3 linked regions of the Martelella endophytica genome follow. The protein of the gene in region 1 interacts with the protein of each later gene in a pairwise test. Links are inferred from orthologs where the notes say so. Each region holds a gene or a part of one and is shown on either strand. Other genes may lie near its edges. The genes, in order: grpE, TM49_RS15000 and groL.

The links.
Region 2: the proteins of grpE (region 1) and TM49_RS15000 interact in binary tests that used the Escherichia coli proteins (3 or more experiments, as listed by UniProt). The link is inferred for Martelella endophytica from one-to-one orthologs.
Region 3: the proteins of grpE (region 1) and groL interact in binary tests that used the Escherichia coli proteins (3 or more experiments, as listed by UniProt). The link is inferred for Martelella endophytica from one-to-one orthologs.

What each region holds. Positions count from the first base shown.
Region 1 is NZ_CP010803.1:4,234,523-4,244,581, reverse strand. What follows is about bases 2,584-5,542. They hold grpE (nucleotide exchange factor GrpE), read left to right. Parts: upstream 2,584-3,736; coding sequence 3,737-4,348; downstream 4,349-5,542. Other genes in these bases: TM49_RS19620 (oxidoreductase), read left to right, coding at 5,462-5,542; TM49_RS19625 (AraC family transcriptional regulator), read right to left, coding at 4,464-5,342; hrcA (heat-inducible transcriptional repressor HrcA), read left to right, coding at 2,584-3,655. In the rest of the region: radical SAM family heme chaperone HemW, read right to left, coding at 1-570; rdgB (RdgB/HAM1 family non-canonical purine NTP pyrophosphatase), read right to left, coding at 567-1,211; TM49_RS19645 (VOC family protein), read right to left, coding at 1,269-1,682; rph (ribonuclease PH), read right to left, coding at 1,688-2,410; more of hrcA, read left to right, coding at 2,567-2,583; more of TM49_RS19620, read left to right, coding at 5,543-6,289; PTS IIA-like nitrogen regulatory protein PtsN, read right to left, coding at 6,344-6,808; hpf (ribosome hibernation-promoting factor, HPF/YfiA family), read right to left, coding at 6,867-7,436; rpoN (RNA polymerase factor sigma-54), read right to left, coding at 7,763-9,286; lptB (LPS export ABC transporter ATP-binding protein), read right to left, coding at 9,528-10,059. UniProt on the Escherichia coli protein: Participates actively in the response to hyperosmotic and heat shock by preventing the aggregation of stress-denatured proteins, in association with DnaK and GrpE. It is the nucleotide exchange factor for DnaK and may function as a thermosensor.
Region 2 is NZ_CP010803.1:3,276,430-3,286,460, forward strand. Bases 7,101-10,031 are described here. They hold TM49_RS15000 (Nramp family divalent metal transporter), read right to left. Parts: upstream 9,255-10,031; coding sequence 7,947-9,254; downstream 7,101-7,946. Other genes in these bases: TM49_RS14990 (RNA methyltransferase), read left to right, coding at 7,101-7,145; murI (glutamate racemase), read left to right, coding at 7,138-7,944; mntR (manganese-binding transcriptional regulator MntR), read left to right, coding at 9,441-9,872; TM49_RS15010 (YciI family protein), read left to right, coding at 9,902-10,031. Also shown: lpxB (lipid-A-disaccharide synthase), read left to right, coding at 1-752; gltA (citrate synthase), read right to left, coding at 826-2,112; TM49_RS14975 (ComEC/Rec2 family competence protein), read left to right, coding at 2,461-4,914; transcriptional repressor LexA, read right to left, coding at 4,868-5,578; TM49_RS14985 (DUF982 domain-containing protein), read right to left, coding at 5,759-6,076; more of TM49_RS14990, read left to right, coding at 6,363-7,100. UniProt on the Escherichia coli protein: H(+)-stimulated, divalent metal cation uptake system. Involved in manganese and iron uptake. Can also transport cadmium, cobalt, zinc and to a lesser extent nickel and copper. Involved in response to reactive oxygen.
Region 3 is NZ_CP010803.1:2,518,956-2,528,904, reverse strand. The notes cover bases 1-2,849. They hold groL (chaperonin GroEL), read left to right. Parts: upstream 1-524; coding sequence 525-2,174; downstream 2,175-2,849. Other genes in these bases: TM49_RS11495 (FUSC family protein), read right to left, coding at 2,392-2,849; groES (co-chaperone GroES), read left to right, coding at 161-457. Also shown: more of TM49_RS11495, read right to left, coding at 2,850-4,353; TM49_RS11490 (MarR family winged helix-turn-helix transcriptional regulator), read right to left, coding at 4,350-4,790; TM49_RS11485 (outer membrane protein), read left to right, coding at 5,078-5,776; TM49_RS11480 (YciE/YciF ferroxidase family protein), read right to left, coding at 5,848-6,345; TM49_RS11475 (glutathione S-transferase N-terminal domain-containing protein), read right to left, coding at 6,499-7,215; hisG (ATP phosphoribosyltransferase), read right to left, coding at 7,409-8,098; TM49_RS11465 (ATP phosphoribosyltransferase regulatory subunit), read right to left, coding at 8,095-9,222; TM49_RS11460 (VOC family protein), read right to left, coding at 9,293-9,655; hisS (histidine--tRNA ligase), read right to left, coding at 9,901-9,949.

The sequences.
Region 1 (10,059 bases):
CAGCTCCGCCTCCCAGGCCGCGTTGGTCTGGCCCGGCCGCGCATAGATGAGGTCGAACGACATGCGCGGGAAGATCTCGCGGGCAAGGCGGATGGCGCCGAGCGCCTGTTCGACATTGTGCAGGCGGCCCAAGAATTTCAGTTCCCGGTCGTTCAGTGCCTGCACGCCCATGGAAACGCGGTTGACGCCAGCGGCACGATAGCCGCGAAAACGCTCCGCCTCGACGCTCGAGGGGTTTGCCTCCAGCGTGACCTCGATACCAGCCGGCACATGCCAGGCATCCGCCACGGCATCGAGAATGCCGCCGAGGGTTTCCGGCTTCATCAGCGATGGCGTACCGCCGCCGATGAAGATGCTGGTCACCGTGCGTGGACCGGAGAGCCCGCGCATGTGCGCGATCTCACGCATAAAGGCGCGCATGAAGCGCTCCTGATCCACCGGCTGATGGCGGACATGGCTGTTGAAGTCGCAGTAGGGACACTTGGCCGCGCAGAACGGCCAGTGCAGATAGATGCCGAAACCGGGCGTGCCGTCATCCCGGTTTACCGAAATGGTGTCGAGCGCGCTCAGTGTGAAAGTCCCGTTTCGACGAACAGGCGGAAGGCACGGGCGCGATGCGACAGGGCACCACCGTCCTGAGGACCGCCATGGGTCTTTTCGTCGGTTTCCATTTCGCCGAAGGTCTTGTCATGTCCGGCCGGCATGAACACCGGGTCATAGCCATGTCCCTTGTCGCCGCGCGGCGGCCAGACCAGCGCGCCCTCGACTTCGCCGCGGAAGGTTTCGGTGTGACCGTCCGGCCAGGCGAGGCAGAGCACGCAGACGAAGCGGGCACCGCGCTGATCGGGCGTCGTCGCGCCTTTTTCGACGAGGCGCTTCTCGACCTTTTCCATAGCCATGGCGAAATCGCGACCGCCTTCGGGCTTTTCCGCCCAGTCGGCGGTGTAGACGCCCGGCGCACCATCAAGCGCATCGACGGCGATGCCCGAATCATCGGCCAGCGCCGGCATGCCGGACTTCTGCGCCGAAGCCAGCGCCTTGATTGCGGCGTTTTCCTCGAAGGTTGTGCCGGTCTCGTCCGGAACATCGAAATTGAGTTCGGCCGCCGATTTCGCCGAGAAACCGAGCGGGCCGATCAGGTCGGCAATCTCGGCAATCTTGCCGGCATTGTGGCTGGCGACGACGATGGTCTTGGTGTCGAGTTTGCGCATGTCAGGTCCTGATAAACGATGTGATTTCAGTGCGGCGAAGAAGATCTGGCATTGGCATCAAAGCCCCCAAAGCTTCGCCTCGGCACATTCGAGGCTGTTGCCGGCGGGGTCGCGGAAGTAGATGGAGCGGGCGCCGTTCGGCCAGCGGAAATCGCTTTCGATGGCGATCTCACGGGCGGCAAGACGATCTGTCATGACGTCGAAGTCGTCGCTCTCCAGCCGGAAGCAGACATGACCCGCACCGCGCGCGCCATGAGCGGGCACGGGGAGGGCATCGGCAGCAGCCGGCTTTTCCGTCTCGTCCGGATTGAAGATCAGCAACACGCCGGCGCCGCAACGGAAGAAGACATGCCGGTTTGCGACGCGGGTGATTTTTTCGAGCCCGAGAACGCCGCCATAGAAGGCTTCCGCCGCGTCGAGATCATCGACGTAGAGCGCGGTTTCCAGAATGGCGGCGACGGGGCTGGTCATCGCGCTCAGGCGGCTCCGACAGTGGTCTTCTGCATTGCGACGAGCTCGGCGATGCCGTTGCGGGCAAGATCCATCAGCGTCAGGAACTCGTCCTGGCTGAACGGCTTGCCTTCGGCCGTGCCCTGGATCTCCACGATGCCGCCGGTGCCGGTCATGACGAAGTTGGCATCGGTCTCGGCGGACGAATCTTCCAGATAGTCGAGGTCGATGACGGGCTGATCGGCGAAGATGCCGCAGGAGATCGCGGCAACATGGTCTTTCAGGACCTTGTCGGTCTTGACCATGGAACGGGCTTCCATCCACTTCAGGCAGTCGTAAAGAGCGATCCAGGCGCCGGTGATCGAAGCGGTGCGGGTGCCGCCATCGGCCTGGATGACATCGCAGTCAATGCTGATCTGACGTTCGCCGAGCGCTTCGAGATCGACAACGGCGCGCAGCGACCGGCCGATCAGGCGCTGGATTTCCAGCGTGCGACCGCCCTGCTTGCCGGCGGAGGCCTCACGGCGCATGCGCTCGCCGGTGGCGCGCGGCAGCATGCCGTATTCGGCCGTCACCCAGCCCTTGCCGGCATTGCGCAGCCACGGCGGCACGCGCTCTTCAAGCGTTGCGGTGCACAAGACGTGGGTATCGCCGAATTTTACGAGACAGGAGCCCTCGGCATGTTTGGAATAGCCGCGCTCGAATGAGACGTTGCGCATCTGGTTGAGTTGTCTGCCTGATGGCCGCATTATGTGGTTCCTTCCCGTTTTTCCGTGTTCGCGGTTCTAAGGGGGCGGCGCCGGTTTTGCAAAGGAAAACGAATTCGCCAGACGCGTCAAAGCGAATTGCGCATCCGGGCGCGGTCCCTATATAAAACAACGAACACATCATTCCACGGCAAAGGCATGACCGCAGACCAGCGACCCAGGGAAGACAGAACCGATTTTTCGCTCGACGACCGCTCGCGGGAGGTGTTTCGCAAGATCGTCGAGACATATATGGAAAACGGTGAGCCGCTTGGCTCGCGCAATCTGTCGCGCCTGCTGCCGATGTCGCTGTCGCCGGCCTCGGTGCGCAATGTCATGAGCGACCTTGAGGAGCTCGGCCTCATCTACGCCCCGCATGTCAGCGCCGGCCGTCTTCCGACCGAAAGCGGATTGCGCTTCTTCGTCGATGCCTACATGCAGGTGGGCGACCTTGCCGAAAACGAACGCGCCGAAATCGAGCGTCACATGTTGAGCGGCGAGCGCGGCCGGCCGGTCGATACGCTGCTCGACGAGGCGAGCCAGATGCTCTCCGGCCTCACGCGCGGTGCCGGTCTGGTGATGACCTCCAAGAGCGATACCGTTCTGAAGCATGTCGAGTTCATCCGGCTGGAGCCCACCAAGGCGCTGGCCGTGCTTGTCGGCGAGCACAACCAGGTCGAAAATCGGATCATCGAACTTCCGGCGGGCACCACGTCGTCGCAGCTCACCGCCGCCGCCAATTTTCTCAATGCCCACCTGAACGGCCAGACGCTGCCCGAGCTCAGAAGTGTGCTGACGCAGCTGAAGGACGAGGTCAGGCGGGAGCTCGATCAGCTCTCGCAGGATCTGGTCGGTCGCGGGCTGGCGGTCTGGTCCGGCGGCACGGAAGAGGGCAAGCCGGGACGACTGATCGTGCGCGGTCGTGCCAATCTGCTGGAAGGTCTCGCCGATGCCGGCGACATAGACCGGCTGCGCATGCTGTTCGACGATCTGGAGCGCAAGGACAGCCTGATCGAACTGATCAATCTCGCCGAAACCGGGCCAGGTGTCAGGATTTTCATCGGCTCGGAAAACAAGCTTTTCTCGCTCTCCGGCTCCTCGCTGGTGGTGGCGCCTTATCGCGACAGTGACAATCAGGTCGTGGGTGCTGTCGGTGTCATCGGGCCGACCCGGCTCAACTATGCGCGGGTCGTGCCGATGGTGGATTACACCGCCCACCTTCTTTCCAGGCTTTCCCGTTCGCGCTGAGGTGGGCAGGGCCTTGATTTTTAGGCTGAGAACCTCGATATCGGGGCCAACTATCAATTCAGGACAATCTGCGGAGACGTCATGACCGACGAGACGAAGAAGAACGGCCACGAAGAAGAAAACAAGGAAACCGTTATCGATCTTGAAACGGCTGCCGCCGAGGCTCAGGCCGAAGAGGCGCCCGAACTCGACCCGCTCGACATCCTGCGCGAGGAAAACGAAAAGCAGCGCGACCAGCTTCTGCGGCTCGCCGCCGAGATGGAAAACCTGCGCCGCCGTACGGCCCGCGACGTGAAGGACGCCAAGGCCTATGCCGTGACCGCCTTCGCCCGTGACATGCTGAACGTTGCGGACAATCTGCGCCGCGCGCTTGATGCCATTCCGGAAGACAAGCGCACCGGTGAGATCGCCGGCTTTGTCGAAGGCGTCGAGATGACCGAGCGTTCGATGATCGCCGCGCTGGAGCGCCACGGCGTCAAGGAGATCAAGGCCGAGGGCGAGAAGTTCGACCCGAACTTCCATCAGGCGATGTTCGAGGTTCCGAACCCCGAAATTCCCGCCAACACCGTGGTTCAGGTGGTCCAGGCCGGCTATTCCATCGGCGAGCGCGTGCTGCGTCCGGCCATGGTCGGTGTATCCAAGGGCGGCCCCAAGGCCGAGCAGCCTGCGGCAACCGCTGAAAAGCCTGAGTAATCAGGTCTTGAACGGGCAGCACGGCGTCGAGACGCCGTAACCCGAGCCGGTTGGCGCGGCAATCTATTGACAAGCCCTCGCGGGAGACCGCGGGGGCTTTTTGCTATGGCCTTGCTCAGATGAATTCACCCAGATGTTCCCGCATCCAGCGCGCTTCCTCGGTGGCGCTGCGGCCGAAGTGTCGTCTGAATTCCCGGCTGAACTGGGCTGGGCTGGCATAGCCGACCTCGGCCGCCACCGTCGCGATCGGCCCCTTCTGGCGAGCCAGCATCAGTCGCGCCTCGTGCAGCCTGATCGACTTGACGTACTGGATTGGCGTGCTGCCGGTCAGGGCCTTGAAATGCGCATGATAGGACGGAACGCTCATGCCAGCTGCTGCGGCAAGGTCGGGCACGGAAATCCCGTCGGCGAAGCCCGCGCGAATGGCGGCAAGGCTCTGGATGATCTTGCCGGAAGCGCCGCGCTGCTTCAGGGCGGCGACCAGTGCTCCGCCCTGCGGGCCGATCAAGACCCGGTAATGCAGCTCACGCAGCAGCGCCGATCCCAGAACGCTAATCTCCGCCGGATCGGACAGCGCCTCAAGGAGACGCCGGATCACGTCGGCGATCGCAGGTTCCATAGGGCTCGAAACGAGACTTTTCGCCGGCGCGGTCGCGATATCCAGCTGCGCGGCCTCCAGGGTGACGGCAATTTCGGCCGCAAGCTGCAGATCGAAATCGACATAGACGGCCAGCAGGGGCGTCTCCGGCGACGCTTGCGACGCCATCCGGAAGGGAACCGGAACGGAGACGGTGAGGTAGTGGTCCGCATCGTAACGGTAGATGTTGCCGTCGAGGAAGCCCTGCTTGGAGCCCTGAAGCACGAAAACCGCGCCGGGACGGTAGAGAACGGGCACATCCTCGAGAACCGTATTCGACCTCAGAATGCGAACGGACGGGAGCGCCGTGCGATTGTAGCCGGGACGCGGTGCGAGCCGCAGGGCAAGCGCCGTCATTGCGGTTTGAAAGGTCTCGTTTATAGGATCGTGCAAGGTATTCACAGTATCTGCTCTGTCTGGGTGGGTGATCCGGAATTATTTGTCAATTCATCGTTCACTTAGTTCAGGAGGCTTCCATGTCAATCAAAACCTTCTTCATCACCGGTGCGAACTCCGGTTTCGGTTTTGCCATCGCCGCCGCCGCACTCAAGGCGGGGCACAGGGTTATCGGGACCGTGCGCTCAGAAACCGCCCGAACCGCGCTTCTGGAACGGCTGCCCGAGGTTCGCGTGGTTTCCTGCGATGTGACGGAATTCGACCGGATACCGGATGTCGTCGCCACGGCGGAAGCGGAGCACGGGCCGGTCGACGTGCTGATCAACAATGCCGGTTACGGTCATGAAGGAGTTCTCGAGGAGTCCTCCCTTGATGAGATGCGTCGTCAGTTCGACGTCAACGTGTTTGGTGCCGTCGCCGTTGCCAAGGCCTTCCTGCCGCGCTTTCGCGAACGTCGCGCGGGCTTCATCGTCAACGTGACGTCTATGGGCGGGCTGATCACCCTGCCGGGGATCGCCTATTACTGTGAAAGCAAGTTTGCCCTGCAGGGTATTTCCGAGGTCATGCGGGCTGAAATGGCGCCCTTCGGCGTGCACGTGACGGCGCTGTGCCCGGGTTCGTTCCGGACCGACTGGGCGGGTCGCTCGATGGTCCGCACCGAACGGTCGATTGCGGACTATGATGCGCTTTTCGATCCGATCCGCACGGCCCGCCAGGAAAAGAGCGGTCAGCAGCTTGGCGATCCGGACAAGCTGGCGGAGGCGGTGCTGACGCTTGTGGCCTCCGACAATCCGCCGCCGCAGCTATTGCTCGGCAGCGATGCGCTCGGGCTCGTGCGCCAGCGGCTGGAACACATGACGCAGGAAATTGCGGATTGGGAAACGCTGACCCGTTCAACGGATGGATGAGAATAAGAGCCAGAACCGGGACGGCGCATCGCCCCGCCTTGGTCTCAAAGACGCTCAGGCGGCCGAGGTGTCGGGGTCCGAATTGAGGAAGGCGTAGATGGCGCTTGCCGAATTGGAGGCGCGGAGCTTGCGGGTCAGTTCCGGGTCGCGCAGAAGCCGCGCGACGCGCGACAGTGCCTTGAGGTGATCGGCGCCCGCGCCTTCAGGCGCAAGCAGCAGAAAGGCGAGATCGACAGGCTGATCGTCCAGCGCATCGAAATTGACCGGATGCGACAGGCGCGCGAAGACGCCGACGATGTGATCGAGGTTCGGCAGCTTGCCGTGCGGAATGGCGATACCATTGCCGACACCGGTGGAGCCGAGACGTTCGCGCTGCAGCACCACCTCGAAGATTTCCCGTTCGGGCACACCGGTGATGGCCTCCGCCCGGGCAGACAATTCCTGCAGCAGCTGCTTCTTGGAATTGGCCTTGAGGGCGGGAATGATCGCCTCCTGTTTCAGCAGGTCGTCGAGAGCCATGTCGGAAGGTCCTGGCATAGTTGTGGCGGGTGCTTGCGCACCCGCCGGGTTTTAGAGATCAGCCACCAATGCCGGCCGTGTCAATCCAGCCGATATTGCCATCGGGGCGGCGGTAGACGATGTTGAGCGTCTTGTTGTCCGGATTGCGGAACAGCATCAACGGCTTGTCGGTCATGTCGAGCGCCATGACGGCAGTCGCGACGGCCATGGTGCGAACCTCGGTCTTGCTCTCGGCGATGATCGCCGGCGCATAGTCCTCGGGGATTTCATCTTCGCCCTCAGGCGGGAGGTCCATCACCGAATAGGCCACTTCGAGATCGTTATGGTCGTGGTGATTGTGATCCTTGAGCTTGCGCTTGTAGCGACGCAGGCGCTTGGCAATACGCTCGAAAGCAGCTTCGAAAGCGGCCTGCGGGTCATGTGCCTTGCCGGTGGCATGGAGCACAGCGCCGCTGTCGAGATGAACCTTGCAATCGGCTTCGAAGCCGCTGCCGGCCTTCTCCACCGTCACTTGGCTGGAATAGCCACCATCAAAATACTTGGTAACCGCCTCTTCGATCTGGTCTTCGATTTTTTCGCGGAAGCTCTCGCCGACTTCCATCTGTTTTCCCGAGACGCGCACACTCATGGATGATCTTCCCTTCTTCTGGTGTTTGCCAGCATCAGCTTATGCCAACCCATGAACTCCTCCAAGGCCTTCGGCCGTGGCTGATGCTGTCCCTTGATGACCAGAGGCCATCATATTTTATTTGGGCATTTTTCGGCCGTTTGCCAGCACCGTTTCCATATTCAGGGTCGCAATCCAAAGCCGAAGTCGCATCATCCTTAACGGCGCATGGGGTCGGGGCCCGCACCAGGCCCCGGTTGCGGCGGGCTTCTAGCCCTCATGGGCCGGCAAGTCAATGACGCGGCGGGGCCCGCGGCCGGCATCAGCGCGGTGCGGCGCGATTTCGCCTATGATCCCATGACCTTGGCGTGGGCACGTTTTTCGCGCCGTCGCTGCACCGATGAGGGGATATTCATCGCTTCACGGTATTTCGCCACGGTGCGCCGGGCAAGCGTGATGTCGTCTTTCGCCAGGATCGCGACGATGTCGTCGTCGGACAGGACAGCATCCGCGGTCTCCGCGCCGATCATCTGGCGAATGCGGTGGCGCACCGATTCGGCCGAATGGGCGTCACCGGTCGCATCGGCGGTCGCGATCGAAACCGAGAAGAAATATTTCAGCTCGTAAAGGCCGCGCGGCGTCAGGATGTATTTGTTCGAGGTTACCCTGCTGACCGTCGATTCATGCATCTTGATCGCATCGGCAACGGTCTTGAGGTTCAGCGGCCGCAGATAGTGGACGCCCTGGCGCAGGAAGGCGTCCTGCTGGCGCACGATCTCGCCGGCGACCTTGAGGATGGTGCGTGCTCTCTGGTCGAGGCTGCGGGTCAGCCAGTTGGCGTTCTGAAGGCAGGTGTTGAGGAAGTTCTGATCCGCTTCCGACATGCCCTGTGCGGCGCGAACCTCTGCAAGATAGGGACGGTTGACCAGCACGCGGGGCAGGGTCTCGGGATTGAGCTCGATCTGCCAGTCGCCATCGCCGCGCGCGCTGACGATGACGTCCGGGATCACCGATTCCGGCGGTTCCACCGAAAAGGCGCTGCCGGGTTTCGGGTTCAGTGTCCTCAGTTCGCGCAGCATCGCAAGCAGGGTGTCTTCGTTGACGCCGCAGAGCTTCTTCAGGCGGGCGAAATCGCGGCGGGCCAGCAGGTCGAGATTGTCAATCAGCACCGACATCACCGGATCGAGCCTGCCGGTCTGGGAAAGCTGCTGGCGCATGCAGTCGGAGAGCGATTCGGCAAAGATGCCGGGCGGATCAAGGGACTTCAGCCGGGCCAGCACAGCAACGACGTCGGCGGACGCAACGCCGGTGAGCGCGGCGATATCGTCCACCTCGCCCCGGAAATAGCCCGCTTCATCGACATAGTCGACGAGGTAGCGGGCGATGGCCTGATCGGCCGCAGTGCGAAAGGAGAGGGCGATCTGCCCGACGAGATGATCGCGCAGGCAAGGACGTTCGGCGACGAACTCGTCGAGGTCGACATGGTCGTCACCGCCCGCACCGGGCATCGATTTCCACTGGCTCATCAGCTCCGGGGCATCCGGCCGCATCGCCGGCGCATCGTCGGTGAAGGCATTGTCGTAGTTGCTGTCGAGGCTTTCGGCGAGCTGCGGGCTTGGCTGCTGGTCGTCGCTATACCAGTCGTTCGCGATCGCGCCTGCCTCGGGCGCTTCAGCGGCGTCGGCGGCATCCTCGCCGCGGGTCTCGTCCGAGTTCGACAGTTCCAGCAGCGGGTTTTTCTCGACCTCATGAGCGATGAACTGGGCAAGCTCAAGGTGCGGCATCTGCAGCAGCTGGATGGACTGCATCAGCTGCGGCGTCATCACCATCGACTGGCTTTGTTTGAGCAAAAGGCTGGCGTTCAATGCCATGCGGACGCGAAACTCCCTTTACGATGCGCGCACCATCCCCCCGGACATTGCGACGCCTCCGAGGCCATCGCCCTACCGTTTCGGATTGCCCCCGGCCTCCGGAAAACGTGACAGGCGCCTCAGCCTCTGAAGGATAGACTGGCACGAAAATTGCTTGTTGATCAAGGCTGAATCTGCCTGCGTGGTACGCAGCACAGTTTCGCGGTCTCGGGGAGTGTGTCGGGCGATCGCGATCGTCAGCCTAGAGGCTGAAATTGTCGCCGAGATAGAAGCGGCGGACATCGCTGTTGGCAACGATTTCCTCTGCCCGTCCATGCGTCAGCACCTCGCCGGCATGGATGATGTAAGCCCGGTCGATGAGGCCGAGCGTCTCGCGCACGTTATGATCGGTGATCAGCACGCCGATGCCCCTGCGTGTCAGGTGGCGGATGAGGTTCTGGATGTCGCTGACCGAAATCGGGTCGACGCCGGCAAAGGGTTCGTCGAGCAGCATGAAGGCCGGGTCGGTGGCGAGCGCCCGGGCGATCTCGAGCCGCCGCCGTTCGCCGCCTGACAGCGCCACGGCCGGTGACTTGCGCAACCGGGTGATGCCGAACTCCTCCATCAGTTGCTCGAGCTTTTCCTCGCGTTCCTTTTTCTTCAGGGAGGTCAGCTCCAGCACGGCGCGGATATTGCCCTCGACCGTCAGGCCGCGGAAGATCGATGCTTCCTGCGGCAGATAGCCGACGCCGAGGCGGGCGCGCCGATACATCGGCAACTGGGTGACATCGTTG
Region 2 (10,031 bases), 960 kb from region 1 along the record:
CAGCGGCGATGACGGCCTATGTCGACCATGTGCTGGCGGTGCTGCCTTTCGAGCCGGCGGCAATGGAGCGTCTCGGCGGTCCGCCGACCACGTTCGTCGGCCATCGCCTGACCGAGGTGCCGGGCGTTCAGGCCGCGCGCAACCATCGATCACTGCCAGAGCCCGGCGAGCGGGCGACCATCCTGCTGCTGCCGGGCTCGCGCGCCGGTGAAATCCGCTCTCTTGCGCCGGTTTTTCGCGAAGTCGCCGAAATTTTCGCCGCGCGCAATGCCGATGTGCGCTTCCTGATGCCGACGGTGCGTCATCGCGAGGCGGATATCCGGGCTGCGATCGCCGACTGGCCGGTGAAACCGGAGATCGTGCTTGGCGAAGAGGGCAAGTGGCGAGCCTTCGGCGAGGCCCATGCGGCGGTTGCCGCCTCCGGCACGGTGGTGCTCGAACTGGCACTCAGCGGCGTTCCTGCGGTTTCGGCCTACAAGGCCGATTTCATCGGGCGGTTCATGCTGAAGAAGATCACCATCTGGTCAGCCTCGCTGCCGAACATCATCGCCGATGCGCCGCTGGTGCCCGAATATTTCAATGACACGATGCGCGCCGGCGCGCTTGCCCGCTGGCTTGAGTTGCTGAGCGCCGACACGCTGCAGCGCCGCGCCATGGTCGAGGGCTTTGATCGCGTCTGGGATCTGATGCAGACCGACGTTCCGCCGGGGCGCAAGGCCGCTCAGGTGGTGCTCGATGTGCTTTCGCGCTGAACCACGACAAAGTCTGAATGCAAAAAGGGCCGGCGAATGACCGGCCCTTTCCTGTTCTGTGTGCAGTGATTGCTCAGCGTTCGGCAACCGGCACGAAGTCGCGATGGTCGGCGCCGGTGTAGAGCTGGCGCGGACGGCCGATGCGCTGTTCCGGATCCTCGATCATCTCGTTCCACTGGGCAATCCAGCCGACGGTGCGGGCGAGCGCGAAGAGAACAGTGAACATCGTCGTGGGGAAGCCCAGCGCCTTCAGGGTGATGCCCGAATAGAAGTCGATGTTCGGGTAGAGCTTCTTCTCGATGAAGTACTCGTCGGTGAGCGCGATCCTCTCGAGTTCCATGGCGACGTCGAGGAGCGGATCGTCCTTGATTCCGAGTTCGCCGAGAACCTCGTGGCAGGTCTTCTGCATGATCTTGGCACGCGGGTCGTAGTTCTTGTAGACGCGGTGGCCAAAGCCCATCAGGCGGAACGGATCGTCGCGGTCCTTGGCGCGGGCGATATATTCCGGAATGCGGTCAACCGAGCCGATTTCCTGCAGCATGTTGAGTGCGGCCTCGTTGGCGCCGCCATGGGCGGGGCCCCAGAGGCAGGCGATGCCGGCAGCAATGCAGGCGAAAGGATTGGCACCCGATGAGCCTGCGAGGCGAACGGTCGAGGTCGAGGCGTTCTGCTCGTGGTCGGCGTGCAGGATGAAGATGCGGTCCAGCGCGCGGGCCAGGATCGGATTGACCTTGTATTCCTCGCACGGCGTGGCGAAGCACATGTGCAGGAAGTTGGCCGCATAATCGAGATCGTTGCGCGGGTAAACGAAGGGCTCGCCGACATGATACTTGTAGGCCATGGCCGCGATCGTCGGGATCTTGGCGATCATGCGAACGCTGGCAATCTCGCGCTTGTAGGGATCGGAGATGTCGATCGAGTCGTGATAGAAGGCCGACATTGCACCGACTGCGCCACAGAGGATCGCCATCGGGTGGGCATCACGGCGGAAGCCGGTGAAGAGCCGCGTCAGCTGCTCGTGGATCATCGTGTGGCGGGTAACGCGGGTATCGAAATCCTTGAGTTGCGTCGCCGTCGGCAGTTCGCCGAACAGAAGCAGGTAGCAGGTTTCCAGGAAGCTTGCGTTTTCGGCAAGCTGGTCGATCGGATAGCCGCGATGCAGGAGGATGCCCTGGTCGCCGTCGATGAAAGTGATCTTCGACTTGCACGATGCCGTCGAGGTGAAGCCGGGGTCATAGGTGAACATGCCCGACTCTTTGTAAAGTGAGGCAATGTCGAGCACCTTGGGACCGAAGGTGCCTGCTTCGACTTTCAGCTCGAGTTCTTTGCCGTCGAGCGTGAGTTTGCCTTGTTCCGTCATGCTGTCCTCCAAATGTTCAGGCGCGAGACGCTTGATTGAGTATTCATGAATTTTAACAACTTGGTATAGGATCGACGCGCCGCTGCCAAGCCGCAGAATGGGCGTTGTTGCGATGCGGTCGAATGTTGATACCTGCGTTTAGCAAGTTTTTTGGCCGCGTGGAAAGGAAATTCTGCACCACTTTCAAGCGGCGGCGATTGCATTCCCTCTACAACCGTTCCACGATACTCAGGGTTGCATGGGGCGTGGCCGGTGAAAGTGGAGGATAATGCAGCAGGAACCGCCGGCAGGCGGCAGAGGGCGCGAAGCGGCAGCGCGTTGCGGCGCCTCCGGCTGCTCCGAAGCAGGTTGAAAACGCCGACGTCGGGAGACGATGCAGCCGCAGCGCCCGAGCGGTTCCTGGGCACTGCCCGCGGCAATCTGACGCGGCTCATGGAAGAGGAACTCGCCTTTGGCCGCGCCTTTCTGCTTGCGCCGGTCGCGATTGCAGCGGGGGCAATCTGGTGGTTCTCGCGAGCCGAGGCGCCCGCTTTCTGGGCATTGATGCTCTATGGCACGCTCTTCATCATTGCCGCAGTCTTGCTGCGACACGCGCGCGCGCTGATCCGTCTCACCACGGCTGCCTGCGCCCTGTTCTTCGCCGGCGCGCTCTTTGCCGCGCTGCAGACCGACCGGCTTTCGACGGTGATGCTGGATTCGCCGGTGGTAACCCACGTCACCGGCATTGTCGCCGAGCGCGAGAAGACGACCTCCGGCTGGCGCTACGTCGTCGATGTTTCAGCGACGGACGATCCCGTCATCCACCGCCCGCCGCAGCGGGTGGCGCTTGTGGCGCGTGGGAACAAGCCGCCGGTTGCGGTCGGCGGCGGCATTTCCGGCCTTGCCCGCCTGTCGCCACCATCCGCACCGGCGCTGCCCGGCCTCGTCGACTTCGGCTTCCTCTCCTATTTCGATGGCATCGGCGCGATCGGCTATTTCTATGGTCCGCCGGAGCCGGCGGCGATGGCCGCAAACGCGCCGAAGCCGGGGGCGGTCATGCTTGCGATCGCGGAATTGCGCGAGGCGATTGCTGCCCGGATCCGTGCTGTGCTGCCGGGCGAATCCGGTGCGTTTGCCAATGCCATCATCACCGGCGAACGGAGGGCAATGGGGGCCGAAACGCTCGACGCGCTGCGCAACGCCGGCCTTGCCCATGTCATCGCCATCTCCGGACTGCATATGGCGCTCGCCGCCGGCATCTTCTTCACAAGCCTTCGGTTGCTGCTGGCGCTTTCCGTGCACGGCGCCGAGGCGTTCGCGACCAAAAAGGTGGCGGCCATCGCCGCGCTGGCGGCGGCGTTCTTCTATCTTCTCGTGTCCGGCATGCAGGTCTCCGCCCAGCGCGCCTTCCTGATGCTCGCGATCATGCTGATTGCCGCGCTGTTTGACCGTCCGGCGATCAGCCTGCGCAATGTTGCGGTCTCGGCGCTCGTCATTCTGGCGCTGTCGCCCTCTGAGGCCTCGGGTCCCGGCATGCAGATGTCGTTTGCCGCCACGGCGGCGTTGATCGCGGGGTACAGCCTCTGGCAACGCTCGGGCTCCCGGCGTCATGCCGAGTCGCGGCGCAACGGCGTGATCCGCATCCTGTTCCTGTTTGCCGCCGGCATCGTGCTGACCGCGCTGATTGGGGGGCTTTCGACCGCGCCCTTCGCCATAGCGCATTTCCAGCGCGTTGCCGGTTATGGCCTGTTGGGCAATCTTCTGGCGATGCCGGTGATCACTTTTATCGTGATGCCGGCTGGGCTTGCCGCGATGCTGACGATGCCGCTTGGCCTGCACGGGCCGTTCCTTCATGTCATGGGGGCAGGGCTCGATTGGGTGATGGCCACCGCCCACTGGGTGAAACAGCTCGGCGGGGCATTTTCCACGGGCAAGGCGCCGGCGGGTTTCCTGCTTCTGTTCACCGCCGGTTTCGTGCCCTTCGTGCTCCTGCGCACGCGCCTGCGCTATGTCGGGGTCGTGCCGATGCTGCTGGCATTCGGGCTTTTCGCCCGGGCTGGCGATCACAGCGCGGTCCGCATCCTCGTCTCCGAAGATGGTGATCTCGTCGCCATCGTGAGGAACACCAGCGCTGCCGTCAGCGACAAACGGCCGCCCGCCTTCATCTACGAGCAATGGCAGACCGCGCTCGCGCTTGAAGAAACCGTTCCGCCAATCATGGTCGAACCCGGCGAGCCCTTCATTGACGCCACCGATCGCCGCGCACGTCTGGACGATAACGCTGCCTGGCGTCGCGGGCGCGCCGAACTTGCCGGCCTGGTCAGCGAGGCATTGCTGACGCCTGACCGGTTTTACTGCAAGAAAGATCTATGGTGTGTGGCTGCACCGGACGGCCTTGTCGTGGTCCAGGCGCTGCATCCAGCCCTCGTCGGCCTTGCCTGCGACGTCGGCGATATCGTGATCAGCCTCTATCGTACCGGCTACCAAACCTGCCGAAGCGGCCGTTTTCTGGTCACCCCGCAAATGCGACGCGAGGCCGGTGCCATCGTCTTCACGCTGGCACCGGCTTTCGGCTTATCGGAAAAGGCCGAGGTTCACGACGGGATCACCACGGTCAGGCCGCTATCGGGGGAGGGGGCGAGAAAACACGCATGCACCGTCGTCACCATAGCACCCTCGGTCACGACGCTTGCACGAGAATGGAGCCGCCACCGTCTCTACGACTGGCGAAGCGGCGACTTCAGGTCGCCGATCGCCTTGCCGGAAAGGCTGGTGATCAGTGGTAGCGACGAATCAGGCCGACCAGCTTGCCCTGAACCTTGACCTGATCGGCGGCGAAGATGCGGGTCTCGTAAGCCGGGTTTGCAGCCTCGAGCGCGATCGATGCGCCCTTGCGGCGGAAGCGCTTCAGCGTCGCCTCTTCGTCATTGACGAGTGCAACGACGATATCGCCTGGAGCCGCCGTGTTGATGTTGCGGATGATCACGGTGTCGCCGTCGAATATCCCGGCCTCGATCATCGAATCACCCTGGACTTCCAGCGCGTAATGCTCACCTGCGCCCAGCATGTCGGCCGGAACGGCCATGTTATGGGTGTTTTCCTGGATGGCCGAAATCGGCACACCGGCCGCGATCCGGCCCATCACCGGAACTTCGGTGGAGCCGCTGTCGCTGCTCACAGCCTTGGGCGCGGCGACCTCTGCCTTCTTGCCGAGACTGCCTTCGATGACACTGGGGGAGAAGCCGCGGCGCGGCGGCTGCTGGGCGACGAAACTGTCCGGCATGCGCAGGATTTCCAGCGCTCGGGCCCTGTTTGGCAGGCGGCGGATGAAGCCGCGTTCCTCAAGAGCCGTAATCAGCCGATGGATGCCGGATTTGGAAGCAAGATCAAGCGCCTCCTTCATCTCGTCGAAGGAAGGGGGAATTCCGGACTCCTTCATTCGCTCGTGAATGAAGAACAGGAGTTCCTGTTGTTTACGCGTCAGCATCCCGCACCCTTTCGCAACCCATAGTATAAGAAACAAATACAGAACGAACTATATATGTTCTTAACATGTTCCGCAAGAGTGCGCTGTGGCATCCGTGTTCGGGATAGTCATACAAAACCGACGCCGAAAGCATTGGCTTTCGGCGGCGCACATTCGGTGCAAATTTCCAGCGTTGTGAGCTCAGGCGCTGGCGGCTGAAGGGAGGCCGAGATTCAATTTTCTGGCCATCGTCTTGAGCGTCTGCTTCCGCGACGTCTGCAGCATGCCGGCTTCGAGAGCGGCCGCGACAAATGCATCGCGGGCCTGGCCCAGATGGCCGGGCTGCTCACCAGCGCGCACGCAAAGCTCAAGGGCGTTTTCGAAGTGCGGACCCTGTTTGACCGGCCATCTGCTCTTGAGAACATCCTCAGCATGGCTAGGGCCTTCGATCGTGAGGGTGTGGCCATCCTTGGCGCGAATGTGAACCGGGGACGTCCAAAAGGCGATGAGACGGGTCATGGTGGATATCCTTGTCTTGGTCGGGAAGGGCATCGATTTATGATAGGGGAACTGCCTGCGAGGCAGTTTTGTTCCCGCCGCCGAGTGCTTTATTGAGGGAGCCGGGTTCACGATCAGCACCAGCGGCTGGCGGCGCACTTCCGGGCGCGATTCGGCAGAAGTTCCATCGCGCCGGATTGATTTGGCGACGCCGACGCCCTAATCAGTCGGTCAGTCAGGTTCGTCGGCAAATGGTGCAGAAACCATCAGGTTGCGAGCCTCTTTTCCGGAGAATGAAGAAGAGACGATGGCAGGAACGAATTCGGAGCGCACCATGATTGCCGAAGGACCGGTGGTCATTCTGGTCAATCCGCAGCTTGGCGAGAACATCGGCATGGTGGCGCGCGCCATGGCCAATTTCGGACTGGCGGAGCTCCGCCTTGTCGACCCGCGCGATGGCTGGCCGAGCGAGACGGCGCGGGCCGCCGCCTCCAAGGCCGATCACGTGATTGACGGCGCCCGAGTGTTCGACCGGCTCGAAGATGCGATCGCCGACCTGAACTTCGTCTATGCGACGACGGCGCGAAGCCGTGACGGCTTCAAGCCTGTGCGTGGGCCGACCGTTGCCGCGCGCACACTGCGGCAGCGTTTCACCGCCGGCGAGCGGACGGGCATCCTGTTCGGGCGTGAGCGCTGGGGGCTCAGCAATGAGGAGGTGGCGCTTGCCGACGAGATCGTCACTTTCCCGGTCAATCCGGCCTTTGCATCGCTCAACATTGCCCAGGCCGTGCTGCTGATGTCCTATGAATGGATGAAATCCGGTATGGCGGACGAGGCGGAGACGCCGTTCCAGGCGGTCGAGCAGACGCCGGCCACCAAGGAGGACCTGTTCGGCTTCTTCGGCCACCTTGAGGATGCCTTGGATGCGCGCGGTTATTTCCGCCCTGCCGACAAGCGACCGCGCATGATCGAGAACCTCCGCTCAGTCTTCACGCGCCGAGCCATGAGCCTGCAGGAAATCCATGTTCTAAGGGGTGTTATCTCCTCGTTTGATCGCTACCGGCGCAAGGAGAACGACGACAATGACTGAGGCTGCCGGCCCGGTCCTGGTGTTCGATTCGGGCATTGGCGGGCTCACCGTGCTGCGCGAGGCGCGGATGCTGATGCCGGAGCGCCGCTTCGTCTACGTTGCCGACACCGCGGCCTTCCCCTATGGCGACTGGGACGAGGAGGCGCTGTTGGCGCACATCCTTGCGCTTTTCGAACGGCTGATCGAGGATATACGGCCCGTCTGCGTCATCATCGCCTGCAATACCGCGTTCACGCTTGCGGGCGCTGCATTGCGGGCGCGGTTCACCGAGATGGATTTCGTCGGGACGGTTCCCGCCATCAAGCCGGCCGCCGAACGCACCGTGTCCGGTCTGATCTCGGTTCTGGCTACGCCGGTCACCGTCAAGCGCGATTACACCCGGACGCTGATCGAAAGCTTCGCCAGCCATTGCCACGCCCGGCTTGTCGGCTCCCGCTATCTGGCCGCACTTGCCGAGGACTATATCTGCGGCATCGAGGTTTCAGACAAGGCATTGTGGGACGAGATTGCGCCGTGCTTCGTCGAGGAGGAGGGGCGGCGCACCGACATCGTCGTGCTCGCCTGCACTCACTATCCTTTCCTTGCCAACCGGTTTCGCAAGCTCGCGCCGTGGCCGGTGGACTGGATCAACCCGGCAGAGGCAATTGCCCTGCAGGCCCGGCGGGTGATCGGCCGGCATGGCGGCGCAGATGCCATCAGCGGCCCCAATCCGGATTTCGCCGTCTTCACGGGCAATGCCAGCCCGGCGATGAAACGGCTGATGCAGGGCTTCGGCCTTTCCGTCGCCCCGCCTGCCTAGCCTCAGTCGAGGCCGGGGATCGGCACGCCGAAGGTCTGGGCGAGCAGCACCAGGTTCAGCGAAAGAACGGCGGCTGCACCGATGATGGCGAGCGCACCAATGAGACGGCCATTGGCGAATTCGCCCATCACCTTGCGGCTGCGGGTAAAGATCACCAGCGAAATCATCGGCACGGGGAGCGCGATCGACAGGATGATCTGGCTCACCACCAGTGCCTCGGTGGCATTCACGCCAAGCGCCACGACGACGAAGGCCGGCACCATGGTGATCAGCCGCCGCAGCCAGATCGGAATGCGGAAGCCGATGAAGCCTTGCATGATCATCTGGCCGGCCATGGTGCCGACGACCGAACTGGAAATGCCCGAGGCAATCAGCGAAATCAGAAAGGCGGCCGCCGCCGCGCCGCCGAGCAGTGGTGTCAGCATGTGGTAGGCGGTTTCGATTTCGGCGACTTCGCTGTGGCCGTTATGGAAGGCGCTCGCCGCCATCATCACCATCGCCATGTTGACGACGCCCGCAACGGCCAGTGCCAGCACCACCTCGACGTTCGAGAAGCGCAGCACGCGCCGCTTTTCGCTGTCGTTCTTGACGGCCACACGATGCTGGGTGAGCCCCGAATGCAGATAGACGGCGTGCGGCATGACGGTGGCGCCGATAATGCCGACGGCGATTGCAAGCGCGGTCGCATCCGGAATGTCCGGCCGCACCAGGTGGAAGCCGGCCTCACCCCAGGCGATCGGGGCAATGAACAGCTCCACGACATAGCAAAGACTGATGACGCCGATGAGGCTGCCGATGATCAGCTCCATCGGGCGGAAGCCGCGACTTTCAAACAGCAGGATGCCATAAGTGACAACCGCCGTGACACCCATGCCCGCCATCAGCGGCATATCGAACAGCAGCGCGAGGCCGATGGCACCACCGAGGAATTCCGCGAGATCCGTGGCCATCGCCGCGATCTCGCTGACGATCCAGGCAATGATGACCACGGGCTTGGAAAATTCGTCGCGACAGACTTCTGCGAGATTGCGGCCGGTGACGATCCCGAGCTTGGCCGACAGTGCCTGGAACAGCATGGCGATCAGGTTCGCAAACAGCACCACCCAAAGCAGGGCATAGCCATAGCCGGCGCCGGCCTGGATATTGGTCGCGTAGTTGCCAGGATCGACATAGGCAATCGAGGCGATCACGGCAGGGCCGGCAAAGAGCAGCGCCGCGCGCGGCCTCACCTTGCCGGATGCGAGCGCCTGCTCGATGGCCGTGTTGGTCCTGTCCGTCAGTGACGGGCGCTTGGAGGGCAGATCTGACATGGGGCGGGGCACACCGGTATTGTAGAATTATTCGAAATATAGCCTAGGCTACATATTTGTCAAACGTCGTTATCGGCGTCTCTGTTCCAACGAAAAGTTTGCCTTGCGCGGACCCTCAGGATAGAACGATACGAAGAGAATTTAGCCACGGCTACAGATTCGCCCGGCTGGGAAAGAGGGCAGCGGATGACGGAAGATGACAGAACGGCGGACGCAGAGGCGGCCGACCGATTTTCGAAGGTTCGCTCGGAGCGGGCGAGCGCGCTTCTGGAGGATTATACTGAACTCATCGCCGATCTCATGGCCGAGCATGGCGAGGCCCGCATCGCGGATATCGCCCGCTCCATGGGCGTGGCCCATCCGACCGCAACCAAGGCGGTGGCGCGCCTGAAGCGGGAAGGGCTCGCGACCTCGAGGCCCTATCGCGGCGTGTTTCTGACACCCGCCGGCGAGGCCATGGCGGAGGAGGCGCGTCAACGCCACGGTATCGTCCGCGACCTGCTTCTGGCCGTCGGCGTTCCGGCTGAAGCGGCCGAACTTGATGCGGAGGGGATCGAACACCACGTCTCGCACGATACGCTGCAGGCTTTCGCGGCCTTTCTCGAACGCAAGAACTGAGTTCGCGCCTGCTTGCGGTTTGATGTCCGATGGTTCATCATCCGATCATGACCAAGTATCTGATTTCCTTTCCGGCCGAGGCCATGGTCCTCAGCGACGCCGATCTCGAGCGCGCCGTCGTCGATTCGCATGCTGTGATCGAGGAAGCCAAGGCCGCGG
Region 3 (9,949 bases), 1.7 Mb from region 1 along the record:
CGCAAAATTTTGAGATAAAATAGCCTCTGCTGCGCCTTGACAGCGCCATGCCCCCCACCTAAATCTCCGCCATTAGCACTCGCCAACGGAGAGTGCTAACACTCATCCGCGTTGGCGCCTCAGGTGCCCGCGACATGTCATTTGATCGAGGGAATAGACAATGGCAAGCATTTCTTTCCGCCCCCTGCACGACCGCGTCGTCGTTCGTCGCGTCGAGTCTGAAGCCAAGACCAAGGGTGGTATCATCATCCCCGACACCGCCAAGGAAAAGCCGCAGGAAGGCGAAATCGTCGCCGTCGGTTCCGGCGCCCGTGACGAAAGCGGCAAGGTTGTCGCGCTCGACGTCAAGGTCGGCGACCGCGTCCTGTTCGGCAAGTGGTCGGGCACTGAAGTCAAGCTCGACGGCGAAGACCTTCTGATCATGAAGGAAGCCGACATCATGGGTATCGTCGCCTAATCGACGCTTCCTGAAGCATTTAGCCGGGCTGATGCCCATCCACGTTTGAGAAACCAGGAGTTTTCAAATGGCTGCTAAAGAAGTCAAATTCGGCCGCACCGCGCGCGAAAAGATGCTCGACGGCGTCGACATCCTCGCCAATGCCGTGAAGGTCACCCTCGGCCCCAAGGGTCGTAACGTTGTTATCGAAAAGTCCTTCGGCGCTCCGCGCATCACCAAGGACGGTGTTTCGGTCGCCAAGGAAATCGAACTCGAAGACAAGTTCGAAAACATGGGCGCCCAGATGGTCCGCGAAGTTGCTTCGAAGACCAACGACACGGCCGGTGACGGCACCACCACCGCGACGGTTCTGGCTCAGGCCATCGTCAAGGAAGGTTCGAAGGCCGTTGCTGCCGGCATGAACCCGATGGACGTCAAGCGCGGTATCGACCTCGCTGTCGCCGAAGTTGCCAAGGAACTCGTTGCCAAGGCAAAGAAGATCAACACCTCTGCTGAAGTTGCCCAGGTTGGCACCATCTCCGCCAACGGCGAAAAGCAGATCGGTGAAGACATTGCCGAAGCCATGCAGAAGGTCGGCAATGAAGGCGTGATCACGGTTGAAGAAGCCAAGACCGCTGAAACCGAACTGGAAGTCGTTGAAGGCATGCAGTTCGACCGCGGCTACCTGTCGCCCTATTTCGTCACCAACTCCGAGAAGATGGTTGCCGATCTGGAAGACGCCTACATCCTGCTGCACGAAAAGAAGCTCTCCAACCTTCAGGCCATGCTGCCGGTTCTGGAAGCTGTCGTTCAGTCCAACAAGCCGCTCATCATCATTGCTGAAGACGTCGAAGGCGAAGCCCTTGCTACGCTCGTCGTCAACAAGCTGCGTGGCGGCCTGAAGATTGCTGCCGTCAAGGCTCCGGGCTTCGGCGATCGCCGCAAGGCCATGCTGGAAGACATCGCCATCCTGACGGGCGGCACTGTCATCTCCGAAGATCTCGGCATCAAGCTCGAAAATGTCACGCTCGACATGCTCGGCACGGCCAAGAAGGTCTCGATCACCAAGGAAAACACCACGATCGTCGACGGCGCCGGCCAGAAGGCCGACATCGAGGCACGTGTTGCCCAGATCAAGGCTCAGATCGAAGAAACCACCTCCGACTACGACCGCGAGAAGCTGCAGGAACGTCTTGCCAAGCTCGCCGGCGGCGTTGCCGTGATCCGCGTTGGCGGTTCCACGGAAGTCGAAGTGAAGGAAAAGAAGGACCGCGTCGATGACGCCCTGAACGCGACCCGCGCGGCCGTTCAGGAAGGTATCGTCCCCGGTGGCGGTGTTGCCCTTCTGCGTGCCTCCGCTGGTGTTACGGTCAAGGGCGAAAACGCCGACCAGGATGCCGGCATCGCCATCGTCCGTCGCGCTCTGCAGGCTCCGGCCCGCCAGATCGTCACGAACACCGGCGACGAAGCTTCGATCGTTGTTGGCAAGATCCTCGAAAAGAGCGACTTCAACTACGGCTGGAACGCTCAGACCGGTGAATATGGCGACATGATCGCCATGGGCATCGTCGACCCGGTCAAGGTTGTCCGCACCGCTCTGCAGGACGCAGCTTCGGTTGCCTCGCTGCTGATCACCACCGAAGCCATGATTGCCGAAGCTCCTAAGAAGGAATCGGCTGGCGGCATGCCCGACATGGGCGGCATGGGTGGAATGGGCGGCATGGGCGGCATGATGTAATCAGGCGAAAGCCTGATTACAGAATAGCACGCCCATCATGTCCAATGGTTTGGCGCGGCAAGCGCGCCATTCCTTCCGGTTCGGCGTCGCAAGCGCGCCGAACCGGCGGCATGATGTAATCAGGCGAAAGCCTGATTGCGGAGTGACCCCACGGTCCATCCGGAATTACGAAAGGGGCGGTCTTCGGACCGCCCCTTTTTGCTTCGCTTTGCAACGATCAGACAGCGCGGGCAAAGAAGGCCGCGTTGGCTGCGATTTCCTGGCCAACCGACAGCAGTCTACCGCCATTGCGGCCAGCGGTTTCGCTGAGCCGGGAGGACGCCAGACCGAAAATAGCGGCGGCGCGGCGCGGCTGTGCGTCGATCGTTGCGACTGAACGAAGTACGGCCTCTGCCGCCCGCCTCTGACGCGAAGGAAGATCTCCGGCGCGCATGACCTGCAGATCATGGATGACGTCGGCAAGGTTTATGACCGCAATCCCGACACGGGCGATCTGTTCGATGCTATTGCCACGCTTTTCATGCCAGCGAACAAGCCTCAGTATGCGATAGTAGAGGCGCGCGCGGATGACCTCGACGTTCTGACCGGCGCCAGGACTTGCCGCCATTTCCCGCAGCATTCCGACAATGGCCCTTTCAAGCATCTCGGCTCGCCGTGCCGCGTCTGTCGGATAGATCAGGCGGTACATGAGGAGCGCAAGAACCGGCGCCGCCGCCACAGAGATTGCCCCGACAACCGACATTTCGAGCGTACCGGTCAAAGGCAATGCGGGTGACGACAGCAGCAGAAGGACCATGTTGTAGTCAAAGGCGAACTTGACTGTGCGCCTGTGCCCCATGAGGAAAGCACCGACAAGGATGAACGGAAACAGCATCAGGATCAGTTGCAATTCGCTCGTCGCATGCGGCCAGAAAACCCAGCGGCAAATGACCGCCACCGCCGCGCCGGATGCCTGCCCGACGAATACGAAGGGCATGAAGCTTGCGGGGTTCTCGAAAGTCGAGAACATCGACACCATGATCGAAAGACCAAGCAGCATGTAGGGGCCGCTGGAAATGCCGGTAACCGCCCACAGAATTCCGATGGCAAGCAGCGCCGTGAAGGCCCGGATTCCGGCCTGGCGCGCGCCGACAAAATCATGATGAAGCATCACCGGAACGCCCGTTCGGGCAAAGCCCCTGCCCTCGTCCTGGCCCGGCAGATAGCGCCGCAATGCAGCCCGAAGGTCGCCCAGAATATGCTCGAGCGGCGCCGGCATACCGGGGTCGGCTGACGCCGAGCAGACGTCGACGGCATGATCGAGATGCATCAGCATTTCCCGATGCGGCGCGTTTGCATTCGCCGCCTGCGCAGCCTTTTCCAGCGCATCCGCAACCTCCGGCGGCCAGGAGCGGACCGGCCCGTCGGTGAGCCACAGGATCGCCGCCAGTTCGGCCAGGAGAACCCCTCGTGCCGACTTGACGAAGCGTCTGGATTTGAGCGAGCCCGCGCCGTGGGGATCAAGCTTGTCATCAAGCTCGGCGATTTCAGAAAGAAGCCGCGCCCTGGAGTGCCCGCTTGCGGAGCGCTCGCCGCGCAGCGTGTTGGCCACCTCCTGAAGAACTCGCCCCGTCAGAAGCCGAACGCCCTGGGTCACCTCGCTCTCGTCGCCAGCCGATGCGAGAAGCCAGCTGACGACGATCGACACGATAACGCCCGTCAGGATCGTCGCCATACGGTCGAGACCAAGCCCGACGACATGATCGGGATGCGAACTGTCCAGCAGAACCACCATAGCGGCGGAATAGCCGGCGACGATCGTTCCGTAGGAGACATAGCCACGCTGCAGGTTTCCGATCGCGGCACAAAGGCCAACCCAAACGGCAAGGCCGGCGGCAATCACATAGGGGTTGCCCCCTGAAGTCATCATCAGCACCATGCCGGCCACAGCGCCGGCGATGGTGCCCGCGATGCGGAAAAACCCCTTTTCCAGCAGCTGGCCGCGTGTCGGCTGCGATGCAGCCCAGACCGTCATGCCGGCCCATTGCGGGTGATCAAGGCCCATGAGCCAGGCAATGAGGACCGCCAGACAGGCACCAATGGCAGTGCGAAGCGCAAAGATGGAGCGCGCGCGGTCCAGCCCGATACGCTCGCCCCAGCTTGCGAACCGGGCACTCGGTTTCAATGTTTTTGTCGTCATTTCTTCAGTTTCGCATCGATCTTCGCAAAGGCCGCGAGCACGGCTCTGATCTCATCCTCCGAAAGGTCGCTCAGAAGCTCCCCTTCCGCAGCGTGCAGAACACGCCGTATCGTCTCCACCGAGGTCCGTCCCTTGTCCGTCAGGCGGATGCGTTTGGCACGGCGGTCACGCGTATCGGCCACACGCACGATCTGACCGTCGGCTTCAAGCAGGTCCAGCAGCCGGACGATGCTCGACGTATCGAGCCCCGCCCGGCCTGCCAGTTCCTTCTGGCTGACATCGTCGCCGAAACGCCAGAGATAGAAGAGCGGAGTCCAGGTTGCATCGGAGAAGCCGATTGCAGCGAGCTCATCGTTGATGGCCTGTCGCCAGTGCCGTGCGAGCTGTACAAACTGAGCGCCGAATTGAAAGCGAGAAGAAATAGCAGGATCTGTCATGTCGCTCTCATTTCATAAAAATAGATTTTATACAAATTATTTTTATGACATCTAAATTACGGCTAGTCATGGGTCGTCGACCGCCCGAAAGCTCCAGTCTCCACCTGACAACCAAACACGTCGGTGGGTTGCGTCGTCTAATTGACACGCGTCAAGGCGGCATAAAGGTGATATTTTTGCCACTTCGCCCTTGGCGCGGAAGGGGAAGGCTGCAGCAGAGAACGCTTTCTTGTCGATTTACCAGAATTGACCTGCTCTTTTTGTGAGCTCAATTCAGGGGATGTGAGATGAAATCAGTTTTTGCGGCGGTCGGCATTGCAGCCGGGCTCGCCTCCGCAGCCTGCGCGGCCGATCTGACCGCGCAGGCGCCTGTTGTGACGCCGCCGTTGCCGCAGCCAGCGTTGACGTGGACCGGGGCCTATATCGGTTTCGAAGGCGGCTATGGCTGGACGGCCGGCGACATTCCGGAGACGCTTTTCGACAAGACTTCGGGGGAAGTCGCAAGCGGTGGTGGCGCGGCCATTTTCGGCGGCTACGACTACCAGTTCGACAACAATCTTGTCGTCGGCCTTGAGGGCTCCTACGGCTACGACTGGAACGAACACGACTACACCGTCGTTTCCGTCTATCCCTTCCTCAACGGCCAGACGGTGACGTTTGAAACCGAGTGGCAGGCAACCATCGGGGGACGGCTCGGCTATGCCTTCAGGAAGGCGCTCGTCTATGCGACCGGAGGCTATGCCGCGACCAATATTCACGGCACATTCTCGCTCACCGGCCGATCCTATGACGAGGTGATGAATGGCTGGACGATCGGCGCCGGTATCGACTACGCGGTCAACGAGCACGTCTTCGCCCGCCTGCAGGCGACCTACGCCGACTACGGAACCACCGATCTCATCAGCGAGGCGACCGGCCTTGCCGGCCTGCCGGATTCGAAACTGAGCCAGGCCCATGTGATGGCCGGTATCGGCTTCCGCTTCTAGATTTATCGCAAAACGACATGAGAAAGGCGGCCGAAGCCGCCTTTCCTGCCACCGGTCCGCCGCATATCTTTTCAGGCAGCCTGCGCCTCCAGGTTGATCGCCTTTTCGGCGAGCTTGGAAAGCTCGAGGTCAGCGTTCGATTCCTGTTCGTAGGTCTCCTCCAGAAGCTTCGCGATGGCATCGCGCTTCATCAGCTTCGCCCACGCAAGCAGCGTTCCGTAACGGGCCATCTCGTAGTGCTCGACGGCCTGGGCGGAAGAGATCAGCCCGGCATCGAGTGCAGGCGTGCCATCAAACTCCTCGATGATCTCCTCGCCTTCCGCGATGATGCCCTGGATGGCCTCGCACGTCTTGCCGCGGGCGGACTTGCCCAGAAGCTCGAACACTTCCTGCAGCCGCTCGATCTGCCCTTCCGTCTCTTCCTTGTGGTTGCGGAAGGCGACGGCGAGATCCTCCGACTGTGCCGCCCGCGCCATCTTCGGCAGCGCCTTCAAGATCTGGCGTTCGGCGAAATAGATGTCTTTCAGTGTATCCAGAAATAGGTCGTCCAGCGTTTTCTGCTTGGCCATTGGGGTCTCTCCTCGTTTTGCAGGGGTCGCAATCTCCACGACCAGCCAGAAACGCTTGGACGGACGAGGCTGTTCCCTCATGAAGAGCAGGGCACGCAAAAGAAAAAGGCGCGGTCTGTTGAACCGCGCCTTCCTTGGAATCTTTGCGAAGTCCTATGCCGTCGCCGGGACCGTGAAGCCCTTGACGCTCGCAGGCCGATCCGAGCAGCGCTCGACCCAGGCGGAAACACACGGGAAATCGGTGAGGCGTAGGGTTTCAGCCGCATCATAATGCACGCTGAGGCCGCGCACCCAGGGGAAGATCGCGATATCGGCGATGCTGTAATCGCCCGGCTCGTCGCCCATGATGAACTTGCGGTCGCGCAGCCGTCCCTCGAGCACACCGAGGAGACGACGGCTTTCGTTGGTGTAGCGCTCGACCGGATAGGGATTGTTGGCAACCTTGTCGGCCGCAAACTTGTAGAAATGCCCGAACTGGCCGAACATCGGCCCGATGCCGCCCATCTGGAACATCACCCACTGGATGGTCTCGTAGCGGCCGACCGGATCGTTCGGGATGAGCTTACCCGCCTTTTCGGCGAGATAGAGCAGGATGGCGCCACTCTCAAACAGCCCGATCGGAGCGTTGTCGGGGCCGTCCGGATCGATGATCGCCGGGATCTTGTTGTTCGGATTGAGCGACAGGAACTCGGGCGTCATCTGCTCGTCACGCGCAAAGGCTACGAGGTGAGCCTCATAGGGTAGACCGAGCTCTTCAAGGGCGATCGAAACCTTCACACCGTTCGGCGTCGGCAGTGAATAGAGCTGGATGACGTCGGGATTCTTCGCTGGCCAGCGCTGAGTAATCGGAAAATCGGACAGGCGGGACATTGACGCTCCTGCTGAAATGCGAGTTGAAAAGATAGGGGCCAGATGTGATGCGGAAGAGCTTTCCGCAAGATCACACTTGCCTTTTTTGTGGCTAAAAAGTGTCTCGCCGACAAAAAAGATGACGATTCCGCTTAATCGTCACCTTTCTGCACTGAAAACCTGCGTTTTCGAGACAAGAATCTGTTACCGGGTCTCAGCCGCGCATCGCCGCGATGATTTCCGCCGTCACCGGATCGCTCTCGTGCTCGGCTTTGCGCGCCCGGACGAAGCAGGCTTCCGACTTGAGAATCACACCGTCGGAAAGGATCTTCAGGTGGTTGGCCTTCAGCGTCGAGCCGGTGGAGGTGATATCGACGATGATATCGGCCTGCCCGGCCATCGGCGCGCCCTCTGTGGCGCCCAGGCTTTCGACGATGCGATAGAGCTGGATGCCGTGCTTTGCGGTGAAGAACTGCTGCGTCAGCCGCCAGAATTTGGTCGCGATCGCCAGCCGGCGGCCATGACGGCTGCGGAATTCTGAGGCGACGTCGTTGAGATCGGCCATGGTGTCGACATCGAGCCAGATCTCCGGCACGGCAACGACGACATCGGCCTGGCCGAAGCCGAGGCGGCTGATGAATTCGACCCGGGCGTCGGCATTGGCCACGTTCTCGCGCACCACGTCCTCGCCGGTGACGCCGAAATCGACGGCGCCGCGGCCGACCTCGCGCGAAATCTCCGACGCTGAAAGGAAGGCAACCTCGATATCCTCGCGGCCTTCGACATGGCCGCGATAGGAGCGGTCGTTACCATTGGTGACGACCTTCAGGCCGGCCCTGGCGAGCGCGGCCTCCGCACCTTCCTTGATGCGGCCCTTGGAGGGTAGAGCAATGGTGACAGTCATGGGGTTTCTCCGGCGCGTTCGATCCGGTCGAGCCAGAGCGAGAATCCGACGGCGGGGATGTGGCCTTCGGCGCCCAGCAGCGTCAGCAGCCGGTCGTAACGCCCGCCGCCGGCAAGAAGCGCGGCCCGCGGCCCCTTTTCGGCGATCTCGAAGACGAGGCCGGTGTAATAGTCAAGCGGACGGCCGAAGGCGGCGCGATAGGTGATGGCCGCGATATCCGTGCCCGTTGCCTCAAGCGCTTCAATGCGGCGGGCAAACACGGCGATCGCGCCGGCAATGTCGAGTTCGAATTTTTCGGCGAAGGCGCCCAGCGCGTCGCGCGCTTCGGACAGCGGCACCTCCAGCGCCAGAAAGGCACGCAGCGCGGAAAGCGCATCGGCATCGAGGCTGGTGACGGAGAGCGCGAGCTTCTCCTTCAGCCGGCGGGCGATTTCGTCGGGGCTGCGGCTGGCATTGGTGGAATAGCCGGTGGCATCCATCGTCGCGGCGATATGGCCGACGAGACCGGCCTCATCACCATCGGCGAGATAGGCGGCAACGCGGCGGTCAAGCCCGGCGACGGGCTGCGGTCGGGCCAGCGTCTCCATAAGCGCGGAAAGCCGCGCGTGATTGCCGAAGGCCTGGATCAGCCGCTTCTGCCAGCCGCCCGGCAGGCCGAGCGCACCGACCACGGCCTCGAAGATCGACTGATCGCCGAGCGTCACGGCGAATTCGGTATCCGGCAGGCATTCGACGAGTATGCTTGCGGCATCGGCAATCGCGCGGGCATCGGCGGCGGCGAAGTCAACCGCGCCCAGATCCTCGATGCCGGCCTGGAAGAACTCCGCAGCGCCATCATCACGCGCCTGGCGAAACACCATGCCGCAATAGGCATAGCGCTGCGGCGTGCCGGCGTTTTCGGCGATATGGTGGCGACAGACGGGAATGGTGAATTCCGGGCGCAGACACAGGCTCTCGCCGGTCTCGCTCTCGGTCATGAAAATGCGGCGGCGCAGTGCCTCGCCGGTCATATCGAGGAACGGTGCGGCAGGCTGGATCACCGGCGTATCGGTCAGAACCGTATCGCGTGCCGCAAAGGCCTCAAGGATGGCGCCGGCGCAATCCGGCTCTTTTGTGGACGGCATGGGTGGTCTCTACTGTTTGCCGCATCCGATGACCATCCTTTGCGGCAAAAGTCAACGATTGCGGCAGGCTTCAGCCCAAAACCTGCATCAGTTCGATGCGGTTGCCGAAGGGATCATGGATATAGCTGCGCAGAAACCCATCAAGCGGCTCGTCCGCCTTGACCTCGTAACCGGCCTGTTCCACCGCCGCTGCAACGGCCGCGACATCGTCCACCAGAAACGCCGGATGCGCCTTGCGGGCAGGCCTGAAATCCGGCTCGACACCGAAATGGACGCGCAGCTCGCCGGCTTCGAACCAGCACCCGCCCCGCGCTTTCAGATTGTCAGGCTTCTCCACCTCGGCGAGTCCGAGCACCCCGGCATAAAACGCCCGCGCCGCATCCTCGCCGCCTTTCGGCATGGCAAGCTGGATATGATGGATGGATTTGAGCATGATGGCCTCCGGAAAAGAGGATGAAGCATAGCCTGATGGCAGACAACCCGCTTTTCGAGGGACCAAACAGCTCCACCAAACAATCTCCCCCCTTGAGGGGGAGATGCCCCGACAGGGGCAGAGAGGGGTGCAGCGCAAACCGCATGTCCTGAGTTGGCGGAGAAGGTTCACCCCTCTCTGTCGCGTTCGCGACATCTCTCCCTCAAGGGGAGAGATTGGGGGCATGGGCGGCCCTGTCGCCAGACTTACCGACGCCGGTCTTCGGCCTGCGCTTCCAGCATGGCGCGGACCTTT